Oharaeibacter diazotrophicus: one gene and its partner. Each later gene encodes a partner of the first gene's protein in a complex. Links are inferred from orthologs where the notes say so. Each region holds a gene or a part of one and is shown in the gene's direction. Other genes may lie near its edges.

What was found. The genes of interacting proteins can lie anywhere in the genome.
Region 2: the proteins of mfd (region 1) and uvrA are in contact, whole or in part, in a crystal structure (PDB 4DFC), measured with the Escherichia coli proteins. The link is inferred for Oharaeibacter diazotrophicus from one-to-one orthologs.

The regions. Positions count from the first base shown.
Region 1 is NZ_SNXY01000006.1:709,402-715,981, reverse strand. The notes cover bases 1,079-5,246. They hold mfd (transcription-repair coupling factor), read left to right. Parts: upstream 1,079-1,401; coding sequence 1,402-5,046; downstream 5,047-5,246. Other genes in these bases: EDD54_RS03440 (ABC transporter substrate-binding protein), read right to left, coding at 5,174-5,246. In the rest of the region: EDD54_RS03455 (GNAT family N-acetyltransferase), read right to left, coding at 1-185; EDD54_RS03450 (FAD assembly factor SdhE), read left to right, coding at 522-827; more of EDD54_RS03440, read right to left, coding at 5,247-6,175; EDD54_RS03435 (elongation factor G), read left to right, coding at 6,474-6,580. UniProt on the Escherichia coli protein: Couples transcription and DNA repair by recognizing RNA polymerase (RNAP) stalled at DNA lesions. Mediates ATP-dependent release of RNAP and its truncated transcript from the DNA, and recruitment of nucleotide excision repair machinery to the damaged site.
Region 2 is NZ_SNXY01000006.1:1,052,752-1,057,412, reverse strand. What follows is about bases 1-3,455. They hold uvrA (excinuclease ABC subunit UvrA), read left to right. Parts: upstream 1-345; coding sequence 346-3,255; downstream 3,256-3,455. Outside these bases: EDD54_RS04955 (phosphocholine-specific phospholipase C), read left to right, coding at 3,688-4,661. UniProt on the Escherichia coli protein: The UvrABC repair system catalyzes the recognition and processing of DNA lesions. UvrA is an ATPase and a DNA-binding protein. A damage recognition complex composed of 2 UvrA and 2 UvrB subunits scans DNA for abnormalities.

The DNA.
Region 1 (6,580 bases):
GCCTCGCCGTAGAGGCCGCCGACGGTCTCGCCGGTGGCGGGGTCCTCGAGCACGGCGGCGAAGAGTTCGCGGTCGCTCGGGCCGAAGGTCTCGCGGTTGAAGGCGATCAGCGGGGCGACGATCGCCGGCCGCAGCTCGGCGGCGGCGTCGCCGCGGATCACCCGGATGGTCGGTCCGTCCGTCATCGCCTCGTTCCCCTCGTGCCCGCGCCCATGCGCGCCTCGTCATCGCCGGCCCGCCGGGCGGCCCGCTCCTGTCGCCGGCGTATCCGTGCCGATCCCGTGCCGCCGGATGCGGCGCCGCGGCGGCGCGTCCGGTCCGAGGTCGCGGCGCGGTCGTGCCGACCCGGTGCCGTCCGAGGCGCGGCCGCCCGGGTGCTCCGGCCGGGACCCGAGCCGCTGCGCCGAACCGCCGCCGCGCCACAAGACACCTGACAGCGCCGGGAGGGGACGCTACATATCCTCCCGCACCGACGGGCCGGCGATCCGGCCCGGCGGCGATGCGTCTTACCGGAGCTTTCCATGGCCATCCAGTCCCACGGGCTGTCGCGCACCTCGGAGGACCTCGACGTCCGCCGCCGCAAGGCGCTCTACCACGCCTGGCACCGCGGCACCCGCGAGCTCGACCTCCTGCTCGGCCGCTTCGCCGACGCCGAGATCGCCGCGCTGTCCGAGGCCGAACTCGGCGAGTTCGAGGCGCTGATGGAGGTGCCCGACCGCGAGCTGTTCGGCTGGATCCTCGGCCGCGAGCCGATCCCGGCCGAGCGCGACGGCGGCGTGCTGGCGAGGATCGTCGAGTATGCGAAGGCGAATCCGCTGACGGGGTAGGGGGTAGGGGGCAGTAGGGCTTCGGCAGTCGGCAGTCGGCAGTCGGGCTCATGCCGCGCGCTGTCGCCAATCGGCAGCAGGGCTTCCGCATCCCGGCTTCGACGTTCGGGCTCCGGTTGCCGGTGTGGCACCTGCACCGCGACATGCTCCCTCCCCCTGGAGGGGGAGGGTCGGGGAGAGGGGGCCGACGGGCCGATCCTGTCCGATCGCTGGCCTCGTCCCCGCAGTGGCCGGCGTTGCGGCGGGGCTCCCCCCTCTCCCTGTCCCTCCCCCTCCAGGGGGAGGGGACGCGGTTGGGGTGTCGAGAGGGGCGGAGGGAACCGGGAGTTTGCGGCTGGCGGGAGCTTCGGTCCGGTCGGCCGTCGGCTTCCGCGGCCGGGGTTCCGAGCCGCACGGATGCCGTCCGCGCCGGACGGCGGCGCCCGGGGAGGCCGCTTCGCCCGCCTCCCCCGCGACCGGGTGCGCCGCCCGGTCGCCACGACCAACGGGGTCCCGCCGCGGCGGGGCGCCGCCGAACCTCGCGTCCGCGGGCGAGCCCGCCCGCGCGCACGTCCACATGTCACCGTCCGGTCCGATGTCCAGCGATCCCCTTGCCCACCTGTTCGACGAATTCCGTGCCGTCACCATCGCCGGCGTGCCCGACGGCGCCGAGGCGGTGGCGCTGGCCCGGCTGGTGCGGGCGAACCGGCGCCGCGGCGTCGACGCGGTCTACGTGGCGCGCGACGGCCAGCGGCTCGCGCAGCTGCAGCGCGCGCTCGCCTTCGTGGCGCCGGAGATCGGCGTGCTCGAGTTCCCGGCCTGGGACTGCCTGCCCTACGACCGGGTGTCACCGACGCCGGCCGTGGTGGCGCGGCGGATGACGACGCTGGCCGAACTCGCCGCCCGGCGCGGCGAGGACAAGCCCTTCGTGCTGCTCACCACCGTCAACGCGGTGGTGCAGCGCGTGGTGCCGCCGGCGCTGGTGGAGGGCCAGGTGTTCTCGCTGGTGCCCGGCGGGCGCGCCGACATGACCACCATCGCCGGCTGGCTCGAGAACGCCGGCTTCTCGCGCTCGGGCACGGTGCGCGACACCGGCGAATACGCGGTGCGCGGCGGCATCCTCGACCTCTTCGCCCCCGGCACCGAGGCGCCGGTCCGCCTCGACTTCTTCGGCGACACGCTGGAATCGATCCGCCCGTTCGACCCGGAGACCCAGCGCTCGACCGGCCAGCTGGTCCGGCTCGACCTCGTGCCGATGAGCGAGGTGCAACTGACGCCGGCCGCGATCAAGCGCTTCCGCCAGGGCTACGTCGCCGCCTTCGGCGCGGCGACCTCGGGCGATCCGCTCTACGAGGCGGTCAGCGAGGGCCGGCGCTACGCCGGCCTCGAGCACTGGATGCCGCTGTTCCACGAACAGCTGTCGACGCTGTTCGACCACGTCGGCGACGCCCCGGTGCTGCTCGACCCGCTCGACCGGGAGGCCGCGCGCGAGCGCCTCGTCATGGTCGCCGACCACCACGACGCCCGCGTGGATTCGCTGAAGTCCGGCGGCGCCGGCGCGCCCTACAAGCCGCTGCCGCCCGACCGGCTCTACCTGACCGAGGCCGAACTCGGCACACTGTTGTCGCGCCGCGACGTCGCGCGCATCACCCCGTTCCACCAGCCCGACCAGTCGGCGACCCGGATCGTCGACCTCGGCGGCGAGACCGGCCGCAGCTTCGCCGCCGAACGCGCCGCGCCCGACGTCAACATCTTCGACGTGCTGGTGAAGCACATCCGCGCGCTGAAGGCGGAGAACCGCCGCGTGGTGCTCGCCTGCTGGTCCGAGGGCTCGCGCGACCGCCTCGCCCAGGTGATCGCCGACCACGGCGTCCAGGCGACCCGACCGGTGGCCTATCTCGACGAGGCGCTGAAGGCGCCGGCGCACGAACTGCCGCTCGCCGTGCTCGGCATCGAGACCGGCTTCTCGCTGCCGGAGTTCGTGGTCGTCGCCGAACAGGACGTGCTCGGCGACCGCCTCGTGCGCGGCGCCCGCGCCCGCAAGCGCGCCGACAACTTCCTGAAAGAGGTGGCGAGTCTGGCCGAGGGCGACCTCGTCGTCCACGTCGACCACGGCATCGGCCGCTTCGTCGGCCTTAGGACCATCGAGGCCGCCGGCGCGCCGCACGACTGCCTGGAGATCCAGTACCAGGGCGGCGACCGGCTGTTCCTGCCGGTCGAGAACATCGAGCTCCTGTCGCGCTACGGCTCGGAGGACACCGAGGCCGTGCTCGACAAGCTCGGCGGCGGCGCGTGGCAGGCCCGCAAGGCCAAGATGAAGCGGCGGATCCGCGAGATCGCCGACGAGCTGATCAAGACCGCGGCCGCCCGCCTGATGAAGACCGCGCCGGCGCTCGTGCCCGCCGAGGGCCTCGCCGACGAGTTCGCCGCCCGCTTCCCCTACGACGAGACCGACGACCAGCTGAACGCCATCGAGGCTGTGGCGACCGACCTCGCCTCGGGCCGGCCGATGGACCGGCTGGTCTGCGGCGACGTCGGCTTCGGCAAGACGGAAGTGGCGCTACGCGCCGCCTTCCTCGCCGCGCTGTCCGGTCGGCAAGTGGCGGTGGTGGTGCCGACGACGCTGCTGTCGCGCCAGCATTTCCGCACCTTCGCCGAGCGCTTCAAGGGCCTCCCGGTCGAGGTGCGGCAGGCCTCGCGGCTGGTTTCGGCCAAGGAACTGGCGGCGACCAAGGCGGGCCTTTCCGACGGCACCGTCGACATCGTGGTCGGCACCCACGCGCTGCTCGCCAAGGGGATCCAGTTCAAGGACCTCGGCCTCCTGATCATCGACGAAGAGCAGCACTTCGGCGTCAAGCACAAGGAGCGGCTGAAGGAGCTGAAGTCGGACGTCCACGTGCTGACGCTGTCGGCGACGCCGATCCCGCGCACGCTGCAGCTGGCATTGACGGGCGTGCGCGAGCTGTCGCTGATCGCGACGCCGCCGGTCGACCGCCTCGCGGTCCGCAGCTTCGTGACGCCCTTCGATCCGCTGATCATCCGCGAGGCGCTGCTGCGCGAGAAATACCGCGGCGGCCAGGCCTTCTACGTCTGCCCGCGGCTCGCCGACCTCGCCGACCAGAAGGAGTTCCTCGCCAAGCACGTGCCCGAGGTGAAGGTCGCGACCGCCCACGGCCAGATGGCGGCGACCGAATTGGAAGACGTCATGAACGCCTTCTACGAGGGCCAGTACGACGTGCTGCTCTCGACTACCATCGTCGAATCCGGCCTCGACATCCCGACCGCCAACACGCTGATCGTGCACCGCGCGGACATGTTCGGCCTCGCCCAGCTCTACCAGCTCAAGGGCCGCGTCGGTCGCTCCAAGACGCGCGCCTACGCGCTGTTCACGACGCCGGCGGAGAAGAAGCTGACGACCGTGGCCGAGCGGCGCCTGAAGGTGCTGCAGAGCCTCGACACGCTCGGCGCCGGCTTCCAACTCGCCAGCCACGACCTCGACATCCGCGGTGCCGGCAACCTGCTCGGCGAGGAGCAGTCCGGCCACATCAAGGAGGTCGGCTACGAGCTCTACCAGCAGATGCTGGAGGAGGCGGTGGCGTCGCTGAAGGCCGGCGGGCCGGAGGCCGAGGGCGAGGAGCAGTGGAGCCCGCAGATCACCGTCGGCACGCCGGTGATGATCCCGGACCACTACGTGCCGGACCTGCAACTGCGCCTCGGCCTCTACCGCCGCCTCGGCGACCTGCCGGACGCCCGCTCGATCGACGCCTTCGGCGCCGAGCTGGTCGACCGCTTCGGCTCGCTGCCGGAGGAGGTCGAGCATCTGCTCAAGATCGTCACCATCAAGGCGCTGTGCCGCAAGACCAACGTCGAGAAGGTCGACGCCGGTCCGAAGGGCGTGGTGATCTCGTTCCGTGACGGCAAGTTCGAGAACCCGCCGGCGCTGGTCAAATACGTCGGCGAACAGGGCATCCTCGCCAAGATCCGGCCCGACCAGAAGATCGTGCTGGTGCGCGACTGGCCCGATCCCGAACAGCGCCTCAAGGGCGTCGCCGCCATCCTGGTCCGCTTCGCCAAGATGGTCGACGAGGCCGGGCAGGGCGCCAACACCAAGCTGACCATGCCCGCGACTCCGCCGCCCCCGCCGCCGGAGCCGACGAGGAAGGGCGCCTATCCGAGCGTCGCCAGCTTCAAGAGCAAGACCGGCCGCAAGGGCGGCAGCGCGTTCGACCGGAGGCGGTGACGGAGGTTTCGATGCCGGTGCGCGTCCCGCGGCACCGGCCGCGGGATGGGACCGCTCGATTTGCGTGCCGGATCGGCCGGGCAACCGTCTCGTCCCGACGGTTCGGGACGAGACCAAGCTCGGTGCGTCAGCCCTTGGCGAGTTCGGACCAGAAGGTGCCGGCGGCGAAGGTCTTCGACTTGCCGACGAGCTTCTCGCCGCCGAGGTCGGCGAGGACGCCGTAGAGGGTGGTGGCGTCGGCGATCTCGTCGGCGATCGGGCGCGACGGGATGCCGTCGCGGAAGCGGTCGCGGAGGTTGGCGAACACCTTGTCGTCGTCGGCGTTCATCATCGGACGAATGCGCGCCCACTCGGCGTCGGAGGTCCGCAGCAGCTCCTTGGCCTCGCGCGAGGCAGCGACGAAGCCCTTGACGGCGTCGAGGTTCTTGGCGGCCCAGCCCTCCGAGAAGGTGTAGCCGACCGCCGAGATCGCGCCCTTGGCGCCCATCGCCTGGGCGGCCTCGAGACCCGACAGGATCGACTTGAAGCCGCCCGCCTCGAGGCGGGCGCAGAAGTTCCAGAAAGTGAGGGCGGCGTCGAGTTCGCCCGACTGCAGCTTCTCCGACAAGAGCGGCGGCGCGCCGAAGGCCGGCTCGGCGTCCTTGGCGAGGTCGAGGCCGAAGTCGCGCTTGGCCATGCCCTGGATCAGCAGCCAGTTCTTGTCGAGCGGACCGCCGGCGACGCCGATCTTCTTGCCCTTGAGGTCGGCCAGCGTGGCGATGCCGCCGCCGTCCTTGACCATGATCGAGCCGACCGAGGAGGAGAACGGCACGAAGGTGAGGTCGGAGCCCTCGCCGCGCTCGCGCGCCACCAGCAGCCAGTCCGAGGTGATCAGGTCGACGTCGCCGGCCTGGAGCGCGACGCGGGTCGCCTCGTTGTTGGCGACCTCGACGACGTCGAGCGCGAAGCCGTGCTTCTGGTCGAAGCCGTTGGTGCGGATGACGTCGAGCTCCCAGTTGACCGTGCCGGTCTTCAGCACGGCGATCCGGATCGTCGGGCCGGCGGCGAAGGCGGGGCGGCCGGCGGCGGCGGCGAGGCCGGAGGCGGCGGCGAGCGCCAGCACGCGGCGGCGCGAGAGCATCGGGGTCATCGGTGGGTCCTCCCGGGAACGGCGGCCGCGATCGGCCTTCTCGTTGGTGAGGCGGGAGACTAGGGAAATAATCCCGACGGGGAAACCGCCCCGATCGTCGCGCCGGCCTTAAATTTCCGCAATGTCGCGGCCGGTGGTTCACCCCCCGTGAAGCTACGGACCGGCGAAGCCCTCTTGCGCCGGCGCAGCGTCGGCGCGACCATCGTCTCGGCCCCGGGTGCGCCATGCCACCGGAGAGCGGACGACCCGAGAGCCCCGTGACATGACTGGAACAAGTCGAGAACGGGAGTGAAAGATCATGGGAGACGACGGCGGTAGAGGTCGCGGGCCCCGGACGGGGGCCAGGACGATCGCGTTGGTGGGGCCGTTCTCGAGCGGCAAGACCACCCTCCTCGAAGCCATCCT
Region 2 (4,661 bases), 340 kb from region 1 along the record:
GTCCCCGGCGGAAAGTCCGCCACCCTACGCCCCGCCCCCGACGGACGGAACCGCGGACGGAAACCCGATCCGGCTGCGTGTCGCTTTATCCACAGCGGGCGCCGAAAAGGGCTGGTGGCTCGTCGTCGTTCTCTCTATGTTCTTGCCACGGGAATTGGCGTCCGGCAAGGCCCTCCTATATTGGCGGATCGGCCCGCATGGCGGGCCACGATCGTCGCGGCTGCTGACAGCGGCTGTCGACGGCGGCGGAGACGATGACCGGCGGTCCGCGCCGGACGCGGGCACCAGGGAACGTCGCGGCGGTGCCGATACGGGCACGGTCGGCGGTTCGGATCGGGACGGACGATGACGGGCAAGAGGACACCGGCCTTCGACACGGCGAAGCGGACGATCGCGATCCGCGGCGCGCGCGAGCACAACCTCAAGAACGTCGACCTCGAACTGCCGCGCGACAGCCTGGTGGTGCTGACCGGCGTGTCGGGGTCGGGCAAGTCGTCGCTCGCCTTCGACACCATCTACGCCGAGGGCCAGCGCCGCTACGTCGAGAGCCTGTCGGCCTACGCCCGCCAGTTCCTCGAGATGATGCAGAAGCCTGATGTCGACCAGATCGACGGGCTTTCGCCGGCGATCTCGATCGAGCAGAAGACCACCTCGCGCAACCCGCGCTCGACGGTCGGCACGGTCACCGAGATCTACGACTACATGCGCCTGTTGTTCGCGCGGGTGGGGGTGCCCTACTCGCCGGCCACCGGCCTGCCGATCGAGAGCCAGACCGTCAGCCAGATGGTCGACCGCACGCTGGAGATCGCCGGGGGCACCCGGCTCTACCTGCTGGCACCGATGATCCGCGGGCGCAAGGGCGAGTACCGCAAGGAACTCGCCGACCTGCAGAAGAAGGGCTTCCAGCGCGTCAAGGTCGACGGCGCCTACCATTCGATCGAAGAAGTGCCCGCGCTCGACAAGAAGCTGAAGCACGACATCGACGTGGTGGTCGACCGCATCGTGGTGCGCGCCGACCTCGCCACCCGCCTCGCCGACAGCTTCGAGACCGCGCTGAAGCTCGCCGACGGCATCGCCGTGCTGGAATACGCCGACGACAAGGAGGAGGACGGCACGCCGAAGCGCGTGGTGTTCTCCGAGAAATTCGCCTGCCCGGTCTCGGGCTTCACGATCCCCGAGATCGAGCCGCGGCTGTTCTCGTTCAACAATCCGTTCGGCGCCTGCCCGAAGTGCGACGGCCTCGGCACCGAGCTGAAGTTCGAGGCCGAACTCGCCGTGCCCGACGACGCCCTGTCGCTGAAGGGCGGGGCGATCGTGCCGTGGGCCAAGACCGGCTCGTCGTCGCCCTATTACGCGCAGACGCTGGAGGCGATCTGCCGGCACTACAAGGTCTCGATGACGACGCCCTGGCGCGACCTGCCCGAGCAGGTGCGCCGGACGATCATGCTCGGCTCGGGCGAAGAGGAGATCACCTTCGTCTACGACGACGGCCTGCGCTCCTACAAGACGTCGAAGCCGTTCGAGGGCGTGCTGGTCAACATCGAACGGCGTTGGAAGGAGACCGATTCCGACTGGGTCCGCGAGGAGCTCGGCCGCTTCCAGTCCGACCATCCCTGCGAGGCCTGCGGCGGTCACCGGCTGAAGCCGGAGGCGCTGGCGGTGAAGATCGCGGGGCTGCACATCGGCGAGGCCACCCGCAAGTCGATCCGCGAAGCGGCGGTGTGGTTCGAGGCGCTGCCCGGCCGGCTGACCGACAAGCAGAACGAGATCGCCGGACGCATCCTCAAGGAGATCCGCGAGCGGCTGCGCTTCCTCAACGACGTCGGCCTCGACTATCTCTCGCTCGCGCGCGGCTCCGGGACGCTGTCCGGCGGCGAGAGCCAGCGCATCCGCCTCGCCAGCCAGATCGGCTCGGGCCTGACCGGCGTGCTCTACGTGCTCGACGAGCCGTCGATCGGCCTGCACCAGCGCGACAACGACCGCCTGATCGAGACGCTCAAGCACCTGCGCGACCTCGGCAACACGGTGCTGGTGGTCGAGCACGACGAGGATGCCATCCTCGCCGCCGACTACGTCGTCGACGTCGGCCCGGGCGCGGGCGTCCACGGCGGACGGATCGTGTCGCAGGGCACGCCGGCCGAGATCATGGCCGACCCGACCTCGCTGACCGGCCAGTATCTCTCCGGCCGGCTCGCCGTGCCGGTGCCGTCCAAGCGCCGCAAGGTCGACCGCAAGAAGCTGATCCGCGTCGTCGGCGCGCGCGCCAACAACCTCAAGAACGTCACCGCCGAGATCCCGATCGGCACCTTCACCTGCGTCACCGGCGTGTCCGGCGGCGGCAAGTCGACCTTCCTGATCGACACCCTGTTCAAGGCGGCGGCGCGCCGGCTCAACGGCGCCCGCGAGCAGGCCGCCGCGCACGACCGCGTCGAGGGCCTCGAATTCCTCGACAAGGTGATCGACATCGACCAGTCGCCGATCGGGCGCACCCCGCGCTCGAACCCGGCCACCTACACCGGCGCCTTCACGCCGATCCGCGAGTGGTTCGCCGGGCTGCCGGAGGCGAAGGCACGCGGCTACCAGCCGGGCCGCTTCTCCTTCAACGTTAAGGGCGGGCGCTGCGAGGCCTGTCAGGGCGACGGCGTCATCAAGATCGAGATGCACTTCCTGCCGGACGTCTACGTCACCTGCGACGTCTGCAAGGGCAAGCGCTACAATCGCGAGACGCTGGAGGTTCAGTTCAAGGGCCGCTCGATCGCCGACGTGCTCGACATGACGGTCGACGAGGCCTGCGGCTTCTTCGAAGCGGTGCCCGGCATCCGCGACAAGATGGTGAGCCTGCGCGAGGTCGGCCTCGGCTACATCAAGGTCGGACAGCAGGCGACCACGCTGTCCGGCGGCGAGGCCCAGCGGGTCAAGCTCGCCAAGGAGCTGTCGCGTCGGGCAACCGGTCGCACGCTCTACATCCTCGACGAGCCGACCACGGGCCTGCATTTCCACGACGTCGCCAAGCTCCTGGAAATGCTCCACGAACTCGCCGACCAGGGCAACACCGTGGTGGTGATCGAGCACAATCTCGAGGTCATCAAGACCGCCGACTGGATCGTCGACCTCGGTCCCGAGGGCGGCGACGGCGGCGGCCGCATCGTCGCGGCGGGGCGGCCGGAGGACCTCGTCAAGGTGCCCGAGAGCTACACCGGCCGCTACCTCAAGGACCTCCTCGGCCGCCGCCCCCAGCGCGCCGCGGCGGAGTAGGGCGGCGCGCGGCACAGCCCGGGCGACGGTGGACGGGGAGGGGCGGCGTGCACGGTCCTCCCGGTCCCCGCGCCGCGTCGCCGTCGTGCCGCCTGCCATTGCCACCGCGTCGCCAGCGGCGCCGCGCGCCGTTGCCTTCGCGCGCCGTCGTCGTCCAGCCGCAGTCTGCCGATCGGCGCGATGGCGCGGGTGCGCAGGTTCGGTGTCGTCGCGGAGTGGCCCGGGCCACGCCCGCCGCCCGCCGGCGGCACCGCCCGGACCTGGACGGAAGGCGCCTCGTACCGCCAGCGCGAGCGCACACCTGCCGCGCACATGCATGTTTCATCTATTCACGTCAGTATGTTATCGAATGTTCGCGAGATCGTCACCGCGGTGTCGGACGAGGCCGACTAGCGTTCCGGCCGTCACGTCCAACGACGACGGGGTGGAGAAATGGCCGCGAACGATCGGCGCGAATTCCTGAAACTGATCGGCAGCGGCGCCTTCGCCGCGTCGATGACCGGCAGCATCGAGCGCGCGCTCGCGATTCCCGCGGAGGTCCGTACCGGCACCATCCGCGACGTCGAGCACATCGTCGTGCTGATGCAGGAGAACCGGTCGTTCGACCACTATTTCGGCACGATGCGCGGCGTCCGCGGCTTCGAGGACCCGCGTCCGGTGCGGCTCTCGACCGGCAAGACCGTGTGGGCGCAGCCCTCGCCGACGGGCGACGTGCTGCCGTTCCGGCCGGATGCGAACTTCGGCGAGAAGTTCCTCGAGGACGTCGCCCACGGCTGGGCCGACGGCCAGATGGCGTGGAACGAGGGCAAGTACGACCAGTGGATCCCCGCCAAGGGCGTGGCGGCGATGACCTACTACCTGCGCAAGGACATCCCCTACCACTTCGCGCTCGCCGACGCCTTCACCGTCTGCGACAACTATTTCTGTTCGCTGATCGGCCCGACCGACCCGAACCGCTACCACATGTTCTCCGGCTGGGTCGGCAACGACGGCAAGGGCGGCGGCCCGGTGATCGACAACGCCGAGGCGGGCTACGACTGGTCGACCTTCCCCGAGCGGCTGCAGAAGGCGGGCATCTCCTGGAAGGTCTACCAGGACGTCGGCGACGGCCTCACCCAGGCCGGCTTCTGGGGCTGGACCGGCGACCCCTACATCGGCAACTACGGCGACAACTCGCTGCTCTACTTCCACCAGTACCAGAACGCGGCCGAGGGCTCGCCGCTCGCCCAGCGCGCCCGCACCGGCACCAACATCAAGGTCGGCGGCACGCTGTTCGACGTCTTCGCCGCCGACGTCAAGGCCGGCCGGCTGCCGAAGGTGTCCTACATCGCCGCGCCGGAAGCCTATTCGGAGCATCCGAACTGGATCCCGAACTACGGCGCCTGGTACATCTCCCAGATCCTCGA